One region of the Allobosea sp. FW305-C-101 genome, then DNA from elsewhere that is predicted to be linked to it. Evidence: riboswitches for the same ligand, from Rfam matches in the RefSeq annotation. Region 1 holds a riboswitch; each other region holds the start of a gene.
The links. A riboswitch is a leader RNA that binds a small molecule or an ion and turns the genes downstream of it on or off. The one in region 1 is predicted to bind thiamine pyrophosphate.
Positions count from the first base shown of each region.

Region 1 (5,160 bases):
CGCCGCCGCGATCACCGGATCGGGCTCAACCGCCCGGCAGGCGGCGACGAGCGCGCTCGATGCGCAGCCGAGCCCGGTCACTTGGCTCATCAGCTCATGGCCATGCGCGACCGACAGGCTGCGGTCCTCCGTCTCGATGCGGTCGACCGCGCCGGTGGTGACGCGCACGATGTCGCGCCGGAGCGCGAAAAGCGGCTCCAACACCGCCATTTCCGTGGCATTGCCGCGCACCAGCACGTCGAACAGCGCCAGCACGTCGCCGACCAGCCGCAAACGCAAGGGCGACAACTCGACGAAGACCGGATCGAGCACCAGCGGGATGTGGCGCTCCCGCGCGAGCGCGACGAGCTTGGGAATGGCACGCTCGCCTTCGAGGCTGAGCGTGCCGAGATTGATCAGGATCGCGCCTGCTCCCGCCGCAACGGCCTCGACCTCGTCGGGATGAACAGCCATCGAGGGCACGGCCCCAACGGCCAGCAGCATGTTGGCCGTGACGTTCTGCGCCACCGTATTGGTCAGGCAGTGGACGCGCGGGCGGCGTCTGGCCACCCGCGCGAGGATCGATGCGACGCTTTCCGCGTCAAGCTTCTCGTTGAAACCGCTCATTCAGCAGCAGGTAGATAGATGCTCCCGCCCTTGTCGAGGAATTCCTTCGATTTTGCGGCCATTCCCTCCGCCGCCATGGCTTCAAGGCTGGCACGCTCGTTGTCGCTCATCGCCAGAACCTCGGCGCGCAGATCCTGCGTGATCTTCATCGAGCAGAATTTCGGCCCGCACATCGAGCAGAAATGCGCGACCTTGTGGGCGTCCTTCGGCAGGGTCTCGTCATGGAACTCCCGCGCCGTATCGGGATCGAGCGCCAGGTTGAACTGGTCCTCCCAGCGGAAGTCGAAACGGGCGCGCGAGAGCGCATCGTCACGGATCTTCGCGGCCGGATGGCCCTTGGCGAGATCGGCGGCGTGGGCGGCGATGCGGTAGGTGATGACGCCGGTCTTGACGTCGTCGCGGTTGGGGAGGCCCAGGTGCTCCTTCGGCGTGACGTAGCAGAGCATGGCGCAGCCATACCAGCCGATCATCGCGGCCCCGATGCCGGAGGTGATGTGGTCATAGCCCGGCGCGATGTCGGTGGTCAGCGGTCCGAGCGTATAGAAGGGCGCCTCGCCGCATTCATGCAATTGCTTGTCCATGTTCTCCTTGATCTTGTGCATCGGCACATGGCCGGGGCCCTCGATCATGACCTGACAGCCTTTTTCCCAGGCGATGTTGGTGAGTTCCCCCAGCGTCTCCAGCTCGGCGAACTGGGCCCGGTCATTGGCGTCGGCGATCGAGCCCGGGCGCAGGCCGTCGCCCAGCGAGAACGAGACGTCGTAGCGGCGCATGATCTCGCAGATCTCGTCGAAGCGCTCGTAGAGGAAGCTCTCGCGGTGATGCGCAAGGCACCAGCGCGCCATGATCGAGCCGCCACGCGAGACGATGCCGGTGACGCGCGATGCCGTCAGCGGAACATAGGGCAGCCTCACGCCGGCATGGATGGTGAAATAGTCGACGCCCTGCTCGGCCTGCTCGATCAGCGTGTCCTTGAACACCTCCCAGTCGAGCTTGATCGGATCGCCGCCGACCTTCTCCAGCGCCTGATAGATCGGCACGGTGCCGATCGGCACGGGCGAATTTCTGAGGATCCAGGAGCGGATATTGTGGATGTTGCGGCCGGTGGAGAGGTCCATCACCGTGTCGGCGCCCCAGCGGATCGCCCAGACCAGCTTCTCGACCTCCTCGGCAGCGCCGGAGGTGACGGCCGAATTGCCGATATTGGCGTTGATCTTGACCAGGAAATTGCGGCCGATCGCCATCGGCTCCAGCTCGGGATGGTTGATATTGGCGGGGATGATGGCGCGGCCGCGCGCGATCTCGTCGCGGACGAATTCCGGCGTGACGAATTCCGGCACGCTCGCCCCGAAGCTCTCGCCATCGGCATGGCGCTCCCGCGCCCCTTCCAGCATGGCGGCACGGCCGAGATTCTCGCGATGCGCGACATAGATCATCTCGGGCGTGACGATGCCGGCCCTGGCGAACTCGTACTGCGTCGTCAGCTGGCCGGGCTTGGCTTGCAGGATCGGGCGCTGCGCCGGGCAGGCGGGCACGAGCTGCTCGGCCGAGATGTTGCCGTTATCGGCTGCGGTAACGGCGCGCCCCACGACCTGCTCGAAGCCGCGCGCGTCGAGCCAGGCGCGGCGCGGCTGGATAAGGCCGGCATTGAGATCGATCTTCGCATCGGTCTCGGTGAAGGGGCCGGAGGGGTCGTAGAGGCGCACCGGCGGCTCGGCATCGGTCGTCAGCACGACCTCGCGGAAGGGCACGCGCATCTCGGGATGCTCGGGCGCCGCGACATAGATCTTGCGCGAGCCGATGATCGGCCCCGTCGTCACGCTCTGCGGCGCAGTCTTGATAGTGTTCTTCTGAGGTTTGGTGTGGGCATTCATGGGGGATCTCCTCCTTGGTACAGGTCAGGAGATCCGGCGTCGAAGCGGTTCAAGCGCTGTGATGCGGGTGCAGGCCAAGGCTGCACCGCGTTCCAGTCCCTCCGCCGGTATGACCCGGATCAGGTTCGATGGGTTCAGCTTCGAAAGCCGTCTCAGCCCTTGCGGGCACCCCTCGGAACGCAGACGAGGTTAGGCGCAGCGCCGCCGCTTGGCAACGGGCTGTGCAAATAAGCGATCGGGTCGTGAAGAAGGCTCTGGCTTCCTCGAAACCGCGACGTCATCCCGGGCTTGCCCCGGGATCCATCGTAGAACGCAGCGCCTTATGATGGATCCCGGATCGGCGCTGCTCCGCAGCTTGTCCGGGATGACGCGGCGGCTCCGTTGGAAATCAGCAACCTCAGGCGGTGCGGTCGACCAGCGTGCCCTGTCCGGCCGGCAGCGCGGCTTGCGTCTGCTCGACGCTCTGCTGAAGCATGGCGACGAGACCCTGCTCGGCCTGCGCATTCTGCTTGAGCATCTCGACAGACAGCGCCTGCTGCGTCGAGGCGGCCTGCATCGTGACGATGCTGGTGGCGAGGGAGATGGCGTCGCTCATGGCGGGCACGCTATCCCGGCAACCCTACCAAATCCTCAACCCGGTCGTTCGAGGTGCGATGATCGAGGGCACCGGCTTCGGCATCGGCGGATCGCGCTCGGGCCGGACCTGCGCCCTCTCCCCGCCGCTGCCGCGCTTCTCGTCGCGAGGTGCGAGGGTGTCGGGCGCCGGAGGACGAGCGGCTTCGCTGGATCGTGGAGCCGGCGGAACGCCGGGAGCCCGCTGCGTGGGCGGAGGCGGGCTGGTCTGCGCCTGCACCGAGGCTGCGATGGGTATGCCCGCAACGAGCACTCCCGCGAGAACCAGAACAAATTTCCTCATGGCGGCATCTTCCTTCGGTCATCCTCCGGAAACGAAACAGGCGCAGGGAACGGGTGTTCCCTGCGCCTGCCGAAGAGTGGGGCTGCCTGAAAAGCGGCCCGACCCGATCGTTACTGGTTCTGGCCGCTGAGCAGCGGGGTGATGCGCCGGAGCGTGACGCGCCGGTTCTCGCGCGCGGCCTCCTGCGTGTTCACCTTCAGGTACTGCTCGCCATAGCCCTGGGTCGTCAGGTTCTCCGGCGGGATCTGGAAGTCGCGCGTCAGAATCTCCGCGACCGACTGCGCGCGGCGATCGGAGAGCGAGAGATTGTCGACATCGGCGCCGACGGCGTCGGTGTGCCCCTCGACGAGGAAGACCTCGTTGGGCGAGCGCTGCAAGGCGCGCTTCACTGAATCCGCGATCACCGCCAGACGGCGACCCTGATCGCCTCCGACCTGCCACGAGCCGGAGTCGAAATTGATCGTGTCGATGTCGACGCTGCGCATGCGGGCACGCAGGTCCGGCGAGTAGCGGACCTCGTCCAGCGTGTAGCGGCGCGGGATCGCGGCGATCGGCGGCGCGGTGATCGTCTCGTAGATCAAGTCCTCGTCGGCCTGGTCCGCATCGACGATATAGCGCTCGCGCGGGATCGGCAGCGGCGGCGGCGGCAGCACGACGACATCGTCGGCAAAGCGCCCCGGACGATCCCGCAGCGTGTTGTCGATGATGATCACCTCGCGGTTGTCGCGGTCGATGCGGGTGCGGCGGATCAGCCGGCCCTCCTCGTCCGTGACGGTGACGATGCGCGTGCCGTCCGGCCGCTCGAAGATCGTGCGATTCTCGCCATCGCGGCGCTCGGAGCGGCCCTGCCAGCCGAGATCGCGGAAGCGCTGATCCTCGTCGCGGCGGATGATGGCGCGGCCGTCATCGTCGCGGATGATGGTGCGGCCGGGCTCGCGGATGATGGTGACGTCGCCCTCGCGCCGTTCCTCGCGGCGGCTGCGGATATCCTCGAAGCGCTGCGCCCCTTGCGTCGCCATGATGCCGCCGAGGACACCGGCGCCGAGGCCGATCGCGCCGGCCACGCCCGGCGAGATGCCGCCGCGGCGGCCCTCACGCTGGGGCGGCTGGCCGGGAGGCCCGGCCGGCGGCTGCCCCGGAGCGGCTCCGGACTGGGGAGGAACCGGCGCGGCCGTGCCGGGCGCTCCGCCGGAGGGCATGCCGGGAGCTGGGCGGCCGGGCTGGCCGGGCGCTGCGCCGGCGGGCGGCGTCGGCGTCGGAGCTGTTGCGCCGGGCTGGGCCGGAGCGGGAGCGCCGGGCGCACCGGCCGGAGGCGTTCCGGGAGCGGGCTGCGCAGGCTGGGCCGGGGCAGTGCCCGCGGGCGGAGGCGGAGTCGGAGCGGCCGTTCCGGGCTGTGCGGGAGCGCCGGGCTGCGGGGTCGCAGCCGGCGGGCGCGGCTGGGATGGCTGCGCCGAAGGCGGAACAGCAGGACCGCCGCGCGGAACGGCGGAGGGCGGAGCGCCAGCGCCAGGCTGAGCGGGAGCTCCTGGCTGGGACGGAGCGGCGGGCGCCGTCGCAGGTGGCGTTCCCGGCGGACGAGGCTGCCCCGGTGCCGCCGAGGGGGGAACGGCCGGGCCGCCACGCGGAACGGCTGATGGCGGGGCACCAGCGCCCGGCTGGGCGGGCGCACTCGGAGCCGCGGCGGGCGGCGCGGCCGGCGGGCGAGGCTGGGTCGGTGCAGCCGAGGGCGGAACGGCCGGACCACCGCGCGGAACCGCCGAGGGC
Region 1 is NZ_JBYSYT010000004.1:290,582-295,741, forward strand. Features, by position in the region: gene AC3WMA_RS18895 (hydroxyethylthiazole kinase) at 1-606, opposite strand, end outside; gene thiC (phosphomethylpyrimidine synthase ThiC) at 603-2,480, opposite strand; TPP riboswitch at 2,559-2,663, opposite strand; gene AC3WMA_RS18905 (hypothetical protein) at 2,878-3,075, opposite strand; gene AC3WMA_RS18910 (OmpA family protein) at 3,507-5,160, opposite strand, start outside.

Region 2 (5,160 bases), on a different contig from region 1:
AGGCGCCGAAATCGAGCTGGGCCGTGACGGGCCTCTATTTCTACGACGCCGAAGTGGTCGAGATCGCCCGAAGCCTCAAGCCGTCGCCGCGCGGCGAGCTCGAGATCACCGATGTCAACCGGACCTATCTGGAGCGGGGCGCGCTCTCGGTCGAGTGCATGGGACGCGGCTTCGCCTGGCTCGATACCGGCACGCCCGACAGCCTTCTGGAAGCGGGCGAGTTCGTCCGCACGCTGGAAAGCCGCCAGGGGCTGCGCATCGCCTGTCCCGAGGAAATCGCCACGCGGCGAGGCTGGATTTCGGCTGCGCAGTTGACGCTGCTGGGCGAGAGGCTCGCGAAGAGCGACTACGGACAATACCTGCTGCGCATCGCGGGCGATCTCGGCGGATAGCTCACGCCGGATGCGTCGACACAGGGCTGCAATACTCTCGGGAGCATAGCAGTTCCCGGCCTCGACAACGTCAGGGCTCCATCGTCAACGCGTGGAGCTTCTCATCGACCTCGCGGCGCGATTGGCGACATCGGCGAGGCCCAGGGCGACTGCAGCCAAGGTCAGCACGAGGGCGCCGATTATGCCCAGCGGCACGCTGATATAGGGCGAGCTCCATTTGGGCGGGCCATCGTCGATAGGAGGTCGCATCGCCCAATGTGAACGAGAATGGCTATCGCATCTGGTCATTGGCGCATCCTCTTGAATTAAGGTCGATCTAGATGTGCTTCAATCGAACATTGACCACCACACGCCCAGCATTACCGGAAAGCTGATGACGCCGATATGCGTTGGTGAATCAATGGTAAACGCCTGAACCCGCTATCTTCGTCAGATGCAGCGCAACAGGGAATGTTGCGGACGCACAAACGCTGCCGTTGTCAGTGGCGCACCGGTCTGAGCCGTCTCGAAGCCAATGACGGCACTGTCATAGTCATGCCGAGCAGCTTCGCCACAGTCCGCCACCGAGATTGCCGTGGCCGCAGTTCACGGCGCCTTTTCCTATACTGCTTGACAGCAGGGCCCACCGCTCGTCATCTGCATCCGTTCCCAGGGGGGCCTCGCTAGGAGGCTGAGATTCCGCCGGCTGGGCTTTCGAGCCCGGCAACGCGGTGACCCTCCGAACCTGATCCGGATCATACCGGCGTAGGGATGCGGGACATGCGGCCGTCACAGGCCCTGATTCCAGCTTGCGCTCGTGATCCTCCAGCGATCGACGCTTCGGCTTGGCCGCGCGTCCGAACGGAGTGGGTTGAAGTGACGCAAGCCGAGATCATCGCGGCGCTATCGGCGTTCATCGCGCTTCCCGACGCGTCGGAAGCCGCGTTCGAGGCGATGGCACTCAAGGTCTTCGCCTATCAGTTTCGCAACAACGAGCCCTATAAGCGCTTCTGCCTGCAGCGCGGCCGCACGCCGCTCTCGGTGAAGCGCTGGCGCGACATCCCGGCCGTGCCGATCACCGCCTTCAAGGACCTGACGCTGAGCTGCAGCCCGCCGGAGCAAGCCGAACGCGTCTTCATGACCAGCGGCACGACGCAAGGCATCCGCGGCCGCAGCTACCACCCGACGCTCGACGTCTGGAAGCGCTCGATGCTGGTGAATTTCCGGGCGCGCTTCATGCGTGGGCGCGAGCGCATCCGCATGGGCATCCTCTTCCCGAACGAGACGGAGCTGCCGAACTCCTCGCTCGCCACCTATCTCTCGCTCGCCAAGCGCGAATGCGGCACGGCGGATTCAGAGACCTTCATCAATGCCGCCGGTCTCGATCTCGGCCGCTTGCTGGCAACGCTCGCGCAAGCCGAAGCCAGCGGCGAGCCCTATGCACTGCTCGGCGCGAGCTATTCCTTCGTGCCCGTGCTGGACGCGCTCGCAGCGAGCAACCGGCGCTTCGCCCTGCCGGAAGGCAGCCGCATTCTCGATACCGGCGGCTTCAAGGGCCAGTCGCGCGAACTGGGGCCGGACGAGTTCTATGACGGGCTCAGCGCCGCCTTCGGCGTGCCGCGTTCGGCCTGCATCAACATGTACGGGATGACCGAGCTCAGCTCGCAGCTCTATGACGACGGCAATGCCGTCTGCCCGTCGGTGAAATCCGGGCCGCACTGGATCCGCAGCCGCGTCGTCGATCCGCTGATCGGCGCGGACCTGCCCGATAGCCAGCGCGGCGTGATCGTCCATCACGACCTCGCCCATTTCAACTGCGTCGCGGCGATCCTGACCGAGGATGCCGGCGAGATCGTGCCGGGTGGTTTCAAGCTGCTCGGCCGGGTCGATGGCGAGGCCTCGAAGGGCTGTTCGGTCGCGGTCGCCGAATTCCTCGCAGCGGCGCGAGGCTGATCGCCGTGATCGAGCATGCGGGCCATCTGCCGGGCCTGAACCGCGAGGCGTTGCGCTGGCGCGAGGTCAGTCACAGCGCCTGGGGCGAGAGCGCCACCATCGCGCTGCCGGAGCTCGACGAGGCGCAGGCCGCAGCGCTCTGCACGCATGTGCGCGACAACGCCCGCGCCAAGCTGAAGCGGATGGAGACGGCGCGCATCGTCACCGCGATCGATGCCGCCATCGCGCGCCTGCTCGACCGCAGCCACCCGCTGCGGCGCAAGGCCGAGCACCTGCTGCCGATCGTCACCGGCTATGATCGTGAGACGGTCCGGCTCGGCCTCACCGGCTATCTCAAGACCTTCCGGCGCCCGCAGCTCCTGCGTTTCCTGGCCGAGGACTTCGCCAATCCCGGCCTGCTCGACGGTTTCCAGCCGACGCCCAAGGGCGGTTATCTGCGCGCCCATGGCCCGGAGCTGCTGCTGCATGTCTGGGCGGGTAATGTGCCGGCGCTCTCGCTCTGGAGCCTGATCTGCGGCCTGCTGGTCAAGGCGGGCAATATCGGCAAGCTCGCCTCGGTTGAGCCGCTGACGGCGGGCTGGTTCGCGAGCCTTCTCGCCGAGATCGACCCCGAGATCGGCGAATGCCTCGCCATCACCTGGTGGAAGGGCGGCGAAGCGGCGGCCGAACCGATCTTCCTGCATGCGGCCGACACCGTCATGGCCTATGGCGGCAACGAGACGCTGACGGCGCTGCGCGCCAAGCTGCCGATCACCACCCGCTTCCTGCCGCATGGCCACAAGATCGGCTTCGGCGTGATCGCGCGCGAAGCGCTCGATTCGCGTAAGGCCCCTGCCCTGGCCCGGCTCGCGGCCCTTGATGTCGTGCGCTATGAGCAGCAGGGCTGCTACTCGCCGCAGATGCTGTTCGTCGAGCGCGGCGGTCGCGTCGAACCAGCCGAGTTCGCCCGTTACGTCGCGCAGGAACTGGCCGCCCTCGCCTCCCGCCATCCGCGCCGAGTTCTCTCGCAAGGCGAAGCCGCTTCGATCGCGGCTTGGCGCGGTGCGCAGGAGACGCGCGCGATGGATGGAGCCGCCGAGCTTCTCGGCGAGCCATCCGATCCCTGGAGCGTCGTCCATGTCGAGGCGCCGGAAGCCCTGAGCCCGACTGGGCTGAACCGCACGCTCAAGCTGGTCTCGGTCGAAAGCCTCGACGATGTCCCCGCGCTCGTCGCGCCCTATCGCAGTTTCCTGCAGACGGCCGGCATCGCCGCATCGCCCGAGCGGCTGTTCCGGCTTTCCGAGAAGCTCGGCTCGGTCGGCGTCAGCCGCATCGCGCCGCTTGGCCGCATGACCGCGCCGGAGGCCGGCTGGCATCATGACGGGCGCTTCAGCCTGCTCGACCTCGTCACTTTCACGGAGATCGAGCAATCAGCGGAAGCCGCCGCAGAGGGGTTCGCGCCCTATGTCGACTGAACCGCACAAGCCCGGCTTCGTCACGATCGAGCGGGCCAGCTATCGCTACGAAGCGGCCGGCCCGGCCGTGGTCGATGCGGTCGACTGGTCGATCCCGCGCGGCGAGATTCATTGCCTGCTCGGCCGCAGCGGCTGCGGCAAGACCACCTTGCTTAAGCTCGCCGCCGGCCTGCTGATGCCAAGCGAGGGCGCGATCCACATCGGCGGCGCGGCGCTGGCCGGCCCAAGCCCGCGCGCCGGCTTCGTCTTCCAGGCGCCGACGCTGCTCGGCTGGCTGAGCGCGCTCGACAACGTCCTGCTGCCGGTCTCGCTGAAGCGCCGGCCGAGCATCGCGGACAAGGACGCCGCGCTCGACCTGCTGGAGCGCGTCGGCCTCGCCGATTTCGCGACGCGCCGCCCGGCCGAGTTGTCCGGCGGCCAACAGAGCCGCGTCGCGGTTGCCCGCGCGCTGGTCGGCAACCCCGACCTGCTGCTGCTCGACGAGCCCTTCGCTGCGCTCGATGCATTGACGCGCGAGGAGTTGCAGGACGACCTGCTGCGCCTCTGTGCGCTCCGCGGCACGACCGCGCTCTTCGTCACTCATGATATCGGTGAGGCCGTCTATCTCGCCGACACGGTCGCGGTGATGGCGGCCGGCCGCGTGACGCATGTGCGCCGGATCGAGCTGGTCCGCCCGCGCCATCGCGACATGCGCTATGCGCCCGGCTTCATCGCCGCCTGCCGCGGCTTGCGCGACGCCATGGATGGCGCCGCCACCGTCAATCGGAGGCCGGCGGCATGATGGCCCGCCTGCCCTCGCTCCTGCTGCTCGTTGCCCTGCTTGCCGGCTGGGAAGCGTGGTGCCGGTTCGGCGGCTTGTCGCCGCTCGTCCTGCCGCCGCTCTCCGCCGTGCTCGCGACGCTGTGGAGCGAGATCGCGACCGGGCGGCTCTGGCCGCATCTGGCGATGACTGCCGCCGAGATGGCGCTAGGCCTCGGCATCGGCGCCGTCGTCGGGCTCGGCGTCGGCATCCTGCTCGCGGAATTTCCGGCGCTGAGCCGGCTGCTGCGGCCCTATGTGCTGGCAAGCCAGCTCGTGCCGAAGCTCGCGCTCGGACCGCTCTTCATCATCTGGTTCGGCTTCGGCATGACGCCAACCGTCGTCATCACCGCGCTGATCTGCTTCTTCCCGCTGATGGAGAACACGCTGACCGGGATCAGCGAGGTCGATGCCTCCCGCCGCGAGCTCTTCCGCATGCTCGGCGCCGGCCGGCTCCAGACCCTGCTGCGGCTCAAGCTGCCGGCGGCGCTGCCCGTCATCATGGCGGGCCTGCGCGTGGCGGTCGTGCTGGCGCTGGTCGGCGCCGTCGTCGGCGAGTTCATCGGCGGGCGGATCGGGCTCGG
Region 2 is NZ_JBYSYT010000001.1:1,544,786-1,549,945, forward strand. Features, by position in the region: gene rfbA (glucose-1-phosphate thymidylyltransferase RfbA) at 1-392, shown strand, start outside; TPP riboswitch at 1,033-1,161, shown strand; gene AC3WMA_RS07295 (LuxE/PaaK family acyltransferase) at 1,248-2,324, shown strand; gene AC3WMA_RS07300 (acyl-CoA reductase) at 2,330-3,778, shown strand; gene AC3WMA_RS07305 (ABC transporter ATP-binding protein) at 3,768-4,559, shown strand; gene AC3WMA_RS07310 (ABC transporter permease) at 4,556-5,160, shown strand, end outside.
Region 2: it holds a riboswitch for thiamine pyrophosphate, as region 1 does, so the genes downstream of both, AC3WMA_RS07295 (LuxE/PaaK family acyltransferase) here and thiC (phosphomethylpyrimidine synthase ThiC) in region 1, are expected to answer to the same signal.

Region 3 (5,160 bases), on a different contig from region 1:
GAAGACGATGCTATCGACTTGCCTGGGTGCTGCCGCAACGTGCCGCTGATCGTTCAGTTCTTCATCTGGTTTTTCGTCATGCCGGAGGTCTTGCCCACGACGGTCGGCGACTGGATCAAGAGCATCACGCCGAGCACCCAGGTCTTCGTCGTCTCCGTGCTGGCGCTCGGCTTCTTCACCGGCGCGCGCATCTGCGAGCAGGTCCGCGCCGGGCTCGCCGCCCTGCCGCCCGGCCAGCTCCGGGCCGCGCAGGCACTCGGTTTCCGGCTGGTCCCGGCATTCCGCCACGTGCTGCTGCCGCAATGCTTCCGGCGCATCCTGCCGCCGCTGACCTCCGAGTTTCTGATCATCTCGAAGAATTCCGCGGTCGCTTCGACGATCGGGCTGCTCGAACTCAGCGGCCAGGCGCGGCAGCTCGTCGATTTCACCGCGCAACCCTATGAATCCTTCATCGTGGTGACGCTCGCCTATATGGCGCTGAACGTCGCCATCCTGCGCCTGATGGAAGGGGTCCAGCGGCGCATCCGGCTTCCGGGCATGATGGGGGCCTGAGATGTTGGCGCTCGACTGGGACAGTATCTTGGCCGCCAGGGGGCGTGATCGGCGCGGGTGTCTTGGTCACGCTGCAAGTCACGTTGGTCGCCATTGCCGGCGTCATCGTCGGCGGCACCGGGCTCGCGATCCTCGCCGTTTCCGGCAACAAGGCCCTGCAGCTTTTCGCCAGGGTCTATGTCGCGCTCTTCCAGGCCGTGCCGTTTGTGACAGGGCGGCGGCCTGACCGCGCAGCGAGCCCCATCGACATGGCATCGGTATTTCCGCGCGCTCACCGACTGTGGCAATTCCGTCGAAACGGGCGAAGTCACGATCATCCGTGGCCTTTCAGGCCCGGTATCCCCAGCTTGAGAAGCCACGCCAACGCACTCGCTGGACAGGTGCGGTTCATGCCGCTGCCGAAAGGCTGAGGAGATTCGCGAGCGCTGCGCAAAAGCGCTCGCGCTTCTTTTGCGAGATCGCTTTCGTGCCCAATCCAAGCGATTGGAAAATCGAAGGAAAAAGTGGCGGAGACGGAGGGATTCGAACCCTCGATACCCTTGTGGGGTATGCTCATTTAGCAAACGAGTGCCTTCAGCCTCTCGGCCACGTCTCCGGCGAGAGGCTCTATGCCCGATTGCCGAGGCGTTTGACAAGTCTCGCCGGCAATTTCCTTTGCGCAGCCTGTGCATGTGTCCAAGCCAACCCCAGAGCACTCCCGTGTGAAGGGAGTGCTCTGGGGACCCCCGCAGCAACCAGCACAGCACACAGTCGAGCCCTGCGTCGGCTTGCCTTGCTCCTCCGCTGGCCAGCCACTAGATTGAACCTGTCCGTTGGGGTGCCGAAAGGCTGAGAGGCGTGTTCCGCGCCAACCCATCGTACCTGATCCGGGTAATGCCGGCGAAGGGAACGGTCTTCGGCTCGCAGATGTCTTGCTCGTGCCCCAGGCCGCTGCCTTTCCGGGAGCAGGGAAGAGCATGACGGCGCAACGCCTTCAGTCGGGCCTGAATGTCGCGGTGGTCGGCGCCGGCGTCGTCGGTTTAGCCTGCGCGACGGAACTGCTGGCGCGCGGCGTACAGGTAACCATCCATGAGCGCGGCCCGCGCGTCGGCGCCGAGGCTTGCTCCTGGTATGCCGGGGGCATGCTCGCGCCCTGGTGCGAGGGCGAGAGTGCCGAGGAACCGGTGATCCGGCTTGGTCAGCAGGCGGCCGATTGGTGGGAGCGCTATGCCGGCGGTGTCGTGCGCAATGGCACGCTTGTTGTGGCGCCCAGTCGCGATCGTTCGGAGCTGCGTCGTTTCGGGCAGCGCACCATCCAGTTCGAGGAGATCGACGGCGAAGCCATCGCCGGGCTGGAGCCCGATCTCGCCGGGCTTTTTTCGCGCGGGCTGTTCTTCGCGGGCGAAGGGCATCTCGACCCCCGTAGAGCCATCTTTGTGCTCGCCGAGCGTCTTGTCGCGAACGGTGCCGTCATTCAATTCGACAGCGCCGCGGAGCCGGCCGATCTCGATGCCGATATCGTGCTCGATTGCCGGGGATTGGCGGCCCGCGACGTCCTGCCGGATCTACGCGGGGTCAAAGGCGAGATGCTGCTGCTGCGCAGCGACGATATCAGCCTGTCGCGGCCGGTCCGGCTGCTCCATCCGCGCATCCCGCTCTACATCGTCCCGCGCGGCGACGGGCTCTTCATGGTCGGCGCGACCATGATCGAGAGCGGCGAGCGCCGCCGCATCTCCGCCCGCGCCATGCTGGAACTGCTCGGCGCAGCTTATGCGCTGCATCCGGCCTTCGCTGAAGCCGAGGTGGTCGAGATCGGCACTGATGCCCGCCCGGCCTTTCCCGACAACCTGCCGCGGCTGACGCGTCGTGGTCGGGTGATCCATGTCAACGGGCTCTATCGCCACGGCTTCCTGCTCAGCCCCGCCATGGCGCGGATGGCAGCCGAGGCCGCGCTGAACCCGCAATCCACACCGGAGATGCTGCATGACCTTGCTGCTTAACGGCGCGCCTCAGACCGTTGCCGCGAAGACCTTGGCCGAGGCGCTGGCCGAGCTGGGCTTTGCCGGCCGCATCGTCGCGACCGCGCTGAATGGCGATTTCGTGCCGGCCCGCAAGCGCGCCGAGACGGCCTTAAGCGAGGGCGACCACATCGAGATCGTCGCACCGATGCAGGGAGGCTGAGATGGCGTCCTTCTATGGTTTCGAGCCAGAGAACCCGCTCTTTCTGGGCACCGCGCAATACCCGTCGCCCGCCATCCTGGCCGAGGCGGTGAAGCGCTCCGGCGCCGAGGTCGTCACCGTGTCGCTGCGCCGGGAATCCTCCGGTGGTGCCGGACAGGCCTTCTGGGCGTTGATCCGCGAGCTCGGCGTCAAGGTTCTGCCGAACACGGCCGGCTGCCACACCGTCAAGGAGGCCGTGACCACCGCTCAAATGGCGCGCGAGGTCTTCGGCACCGACTGGATCAAGCTCGAGGTGATCGGCGAGGACGACACGCTCCAGCCGGACGTAATCGCGCTGGTCGAGGCTGCCCGCATCCTCACTGACGACGGCTTCAAGGTGTTCCCGTACACGACCGAGGACCTCGTCGTCGGCGGGCGCTTGCTCGATGCCGGCTGCGAGGTCTTGATGCCCTGGGGCGCGCCGATCGGATCGGGCAGGGGGCTCAACAACCCTTATGGCCTGCGCAGCATGCGCCAGCATTTCCCGGATGTGCCCCTCGTCGTCGATGCCGGCATCGGCCTGCCCTCTCATGCCGCGCAGGCGATGGAGCTGGGCTATGACGGCATCCTGCTCAACACCGCCGTCGCCAAGGCTGGCGATCCCGCCGCGATGGCGGAAGCCTTCGCGCTTGCCATCCGCGCCGGCCGTCAGGCTTTCGCCGCGCAGCCGATCGAGGCGCGCGACATGGCCGCTCCCTCCACGCCCGTCATGGGCAAAGCCTTCCTCGCCTGAAAGATTGCTGCCGCATGAAGTTCGATCCGTTCTATCCCATCTTCGACAGCGCCGATTGGCTGGAGCGGATGCTGCCGCTCGGCGTGAAGCTGGTGCAGTTGCGCGTCAAGGATCGCCCGGAGACCGAGGTCGCGCGCGAGATAGCCCGGGCGAAGACGCTCTGTGCCGCGGCCGGTTGCGTGCTCGTCGTCAACGACTACTGGAAGCTCGCCATCGCCGAGGGCTGCGACTTCATCCATCTCGGCCAGGAGGATCTCGACGACGCCGATCTCGATGGGATCCGCAAGGCGGGCCTGAAGCTCGGCATCAGCAGCCATGACGAGCCCGAGCTGGAGCGGGCGCTGGCGGCGAAGCCCGATTATGTCGCGCTCGGCCCGGTCTATCCGACGATCCTTAAAGCAATGCGCTTCGGTCCGCAGGGACTGGAGCGGCTCGGCGAATGGAAGCGCCGCATCGGCGAGCTGCCGCTGGTCGGCATCGGCGGCATCTCGCTGGAACGGGCGCCGGGCGTCTTCGAGGCCGGCGCGGACATCGTTGCGGCTGTGACCGACATCACGCTGAACGCCAATCCCGAGGGCCGGCTAAGGGCCTGGATCGCGGCGACGCGGAAGCGCGCGGCCTGAGAGGGCGCACGGCTGCGCTTCCAGGCTTGATATCGAACCCCTCCGTCATCCCGGACAAGCGGCGAAGCCGCGCCGATCCGGGATCCATCGTAGAGCGCGGAGCCCGACGATGGATCCCGGCGCTCCGCTTCGCTGCGGCCGGGATGACGGCGAGGTGTATGAAGCTCAGCTCTCCGCCTCGGCTGACATCGTGTGCCCGTCGACATGGCCGAGGCTGCGCTCGGGGTCGAGCCGGTCGCGCACGCGCTGCTTCAGCACCTTGGAATCCGGGAAGCCGCCATCGGCCTTGCGGTCCCAGATCAGCTCGCCGTCGTAATGGATCTGGAAGATGCCGCCGGTGCGCGGGATCAGAGCGACCTCGCCGAGATCCTGCCCGAAGGTCGAGAGCAGCTCCTGCCCGAGCCAGGCGGAGCGCAGCATCCAGTTGCATAGCGAGCAATAGGTGATGGCGATGCGGGGGGCGGGCTTGTTCTGGGTCATGATCGGTCACCGAAGCGGGAGGTCGTCTCCGACATCCCGCTTCGGGCGCTGTGATGCAAGCCCGAAAGCTGCATGGCCGATCAGCCGCCAGTTATGAGCTAAGTTTTTGTTTCAACTAAATAAAATGAAGACCCTCACGCCTCGTCGATATAGCGCCTGCGCAGGTGAGCCTTGAACACGGCTGCGTCGAGCGGCCGGCCGGTCGCTTCGGTCAGCAGGTCGTCGGTCGGGAGCAGCGAGCCCTTGTCGTGGATATTGGCGCGCAGCCAGCCGACCAGCGGGTTGAAATCGCCCTTGCCGATGCCGGGCAGGATCGCGCTTTCCGCCTTGCAGGCGGCATCGAAGATCTGGGCCGCGGTCATCGCGCCCAGCGTATAGGTCGGGAAATAGCCCCAGCCGCCGGACGGCCAGTGGATGTCCTGCAGGCAGCCGAGCCGGTCATTGGGTACGGTGACGCCGAGCAGGGACTTCATCCCGGCATTCCAGGCGGTGGGCAGCTCCGCGAGCGGCATCTCGTCGGCGATCAGCGCCTTTTCCAGCCGGTAGCGCAGGATGACATGGGCGGGATACGTG
Region 3 is NZ_JBYSYT010000001.1:537,492-542,651, reverse strand. Features, by position in the region: gene AC3WMA_RS02560 (amino acid ABC transporter permease) at 40-552, shown strand; gene AC3WMA_RS02555 (hypothetical protein) at 615-962, shown strand; tRNA gene AC3WMA_RS02550 (tRNA-Ser) at 1,057-1,147, opposite strand; TPP riboswitch at 1,356-1,457, shown strand; gene thiO (glycine oxidase ThiO) at 1,536-2,531, shown strand; gene thiS (sulfur carrier protein ThiS) at 2,515-2,712, shown strand; gene AC3WMA_RS02535 (thiazole synthase) at 2,714-3,484, shown strand; gene AC3WMA_RS02530 (thiamine phosphate synthase) at 3,499-4,107, shown strand; gene AC3WMA_RS02525 (Rdx family protein) at 4,273-4,587, opposite strand; gene AC3WMA_RS02520 (carboxypeptidase M32) at 4,722-5,160, opposite strand, start outside.
Region 3: it holds a riboswitch for thiamine pyrophosphate, as region 1 does, so the genes downstream of both, thiO (glycine oxidase ThiO) here and thiC (phosphomethylpyrimidine synthase ThiC) in region 1, are expected to answer to the same signal.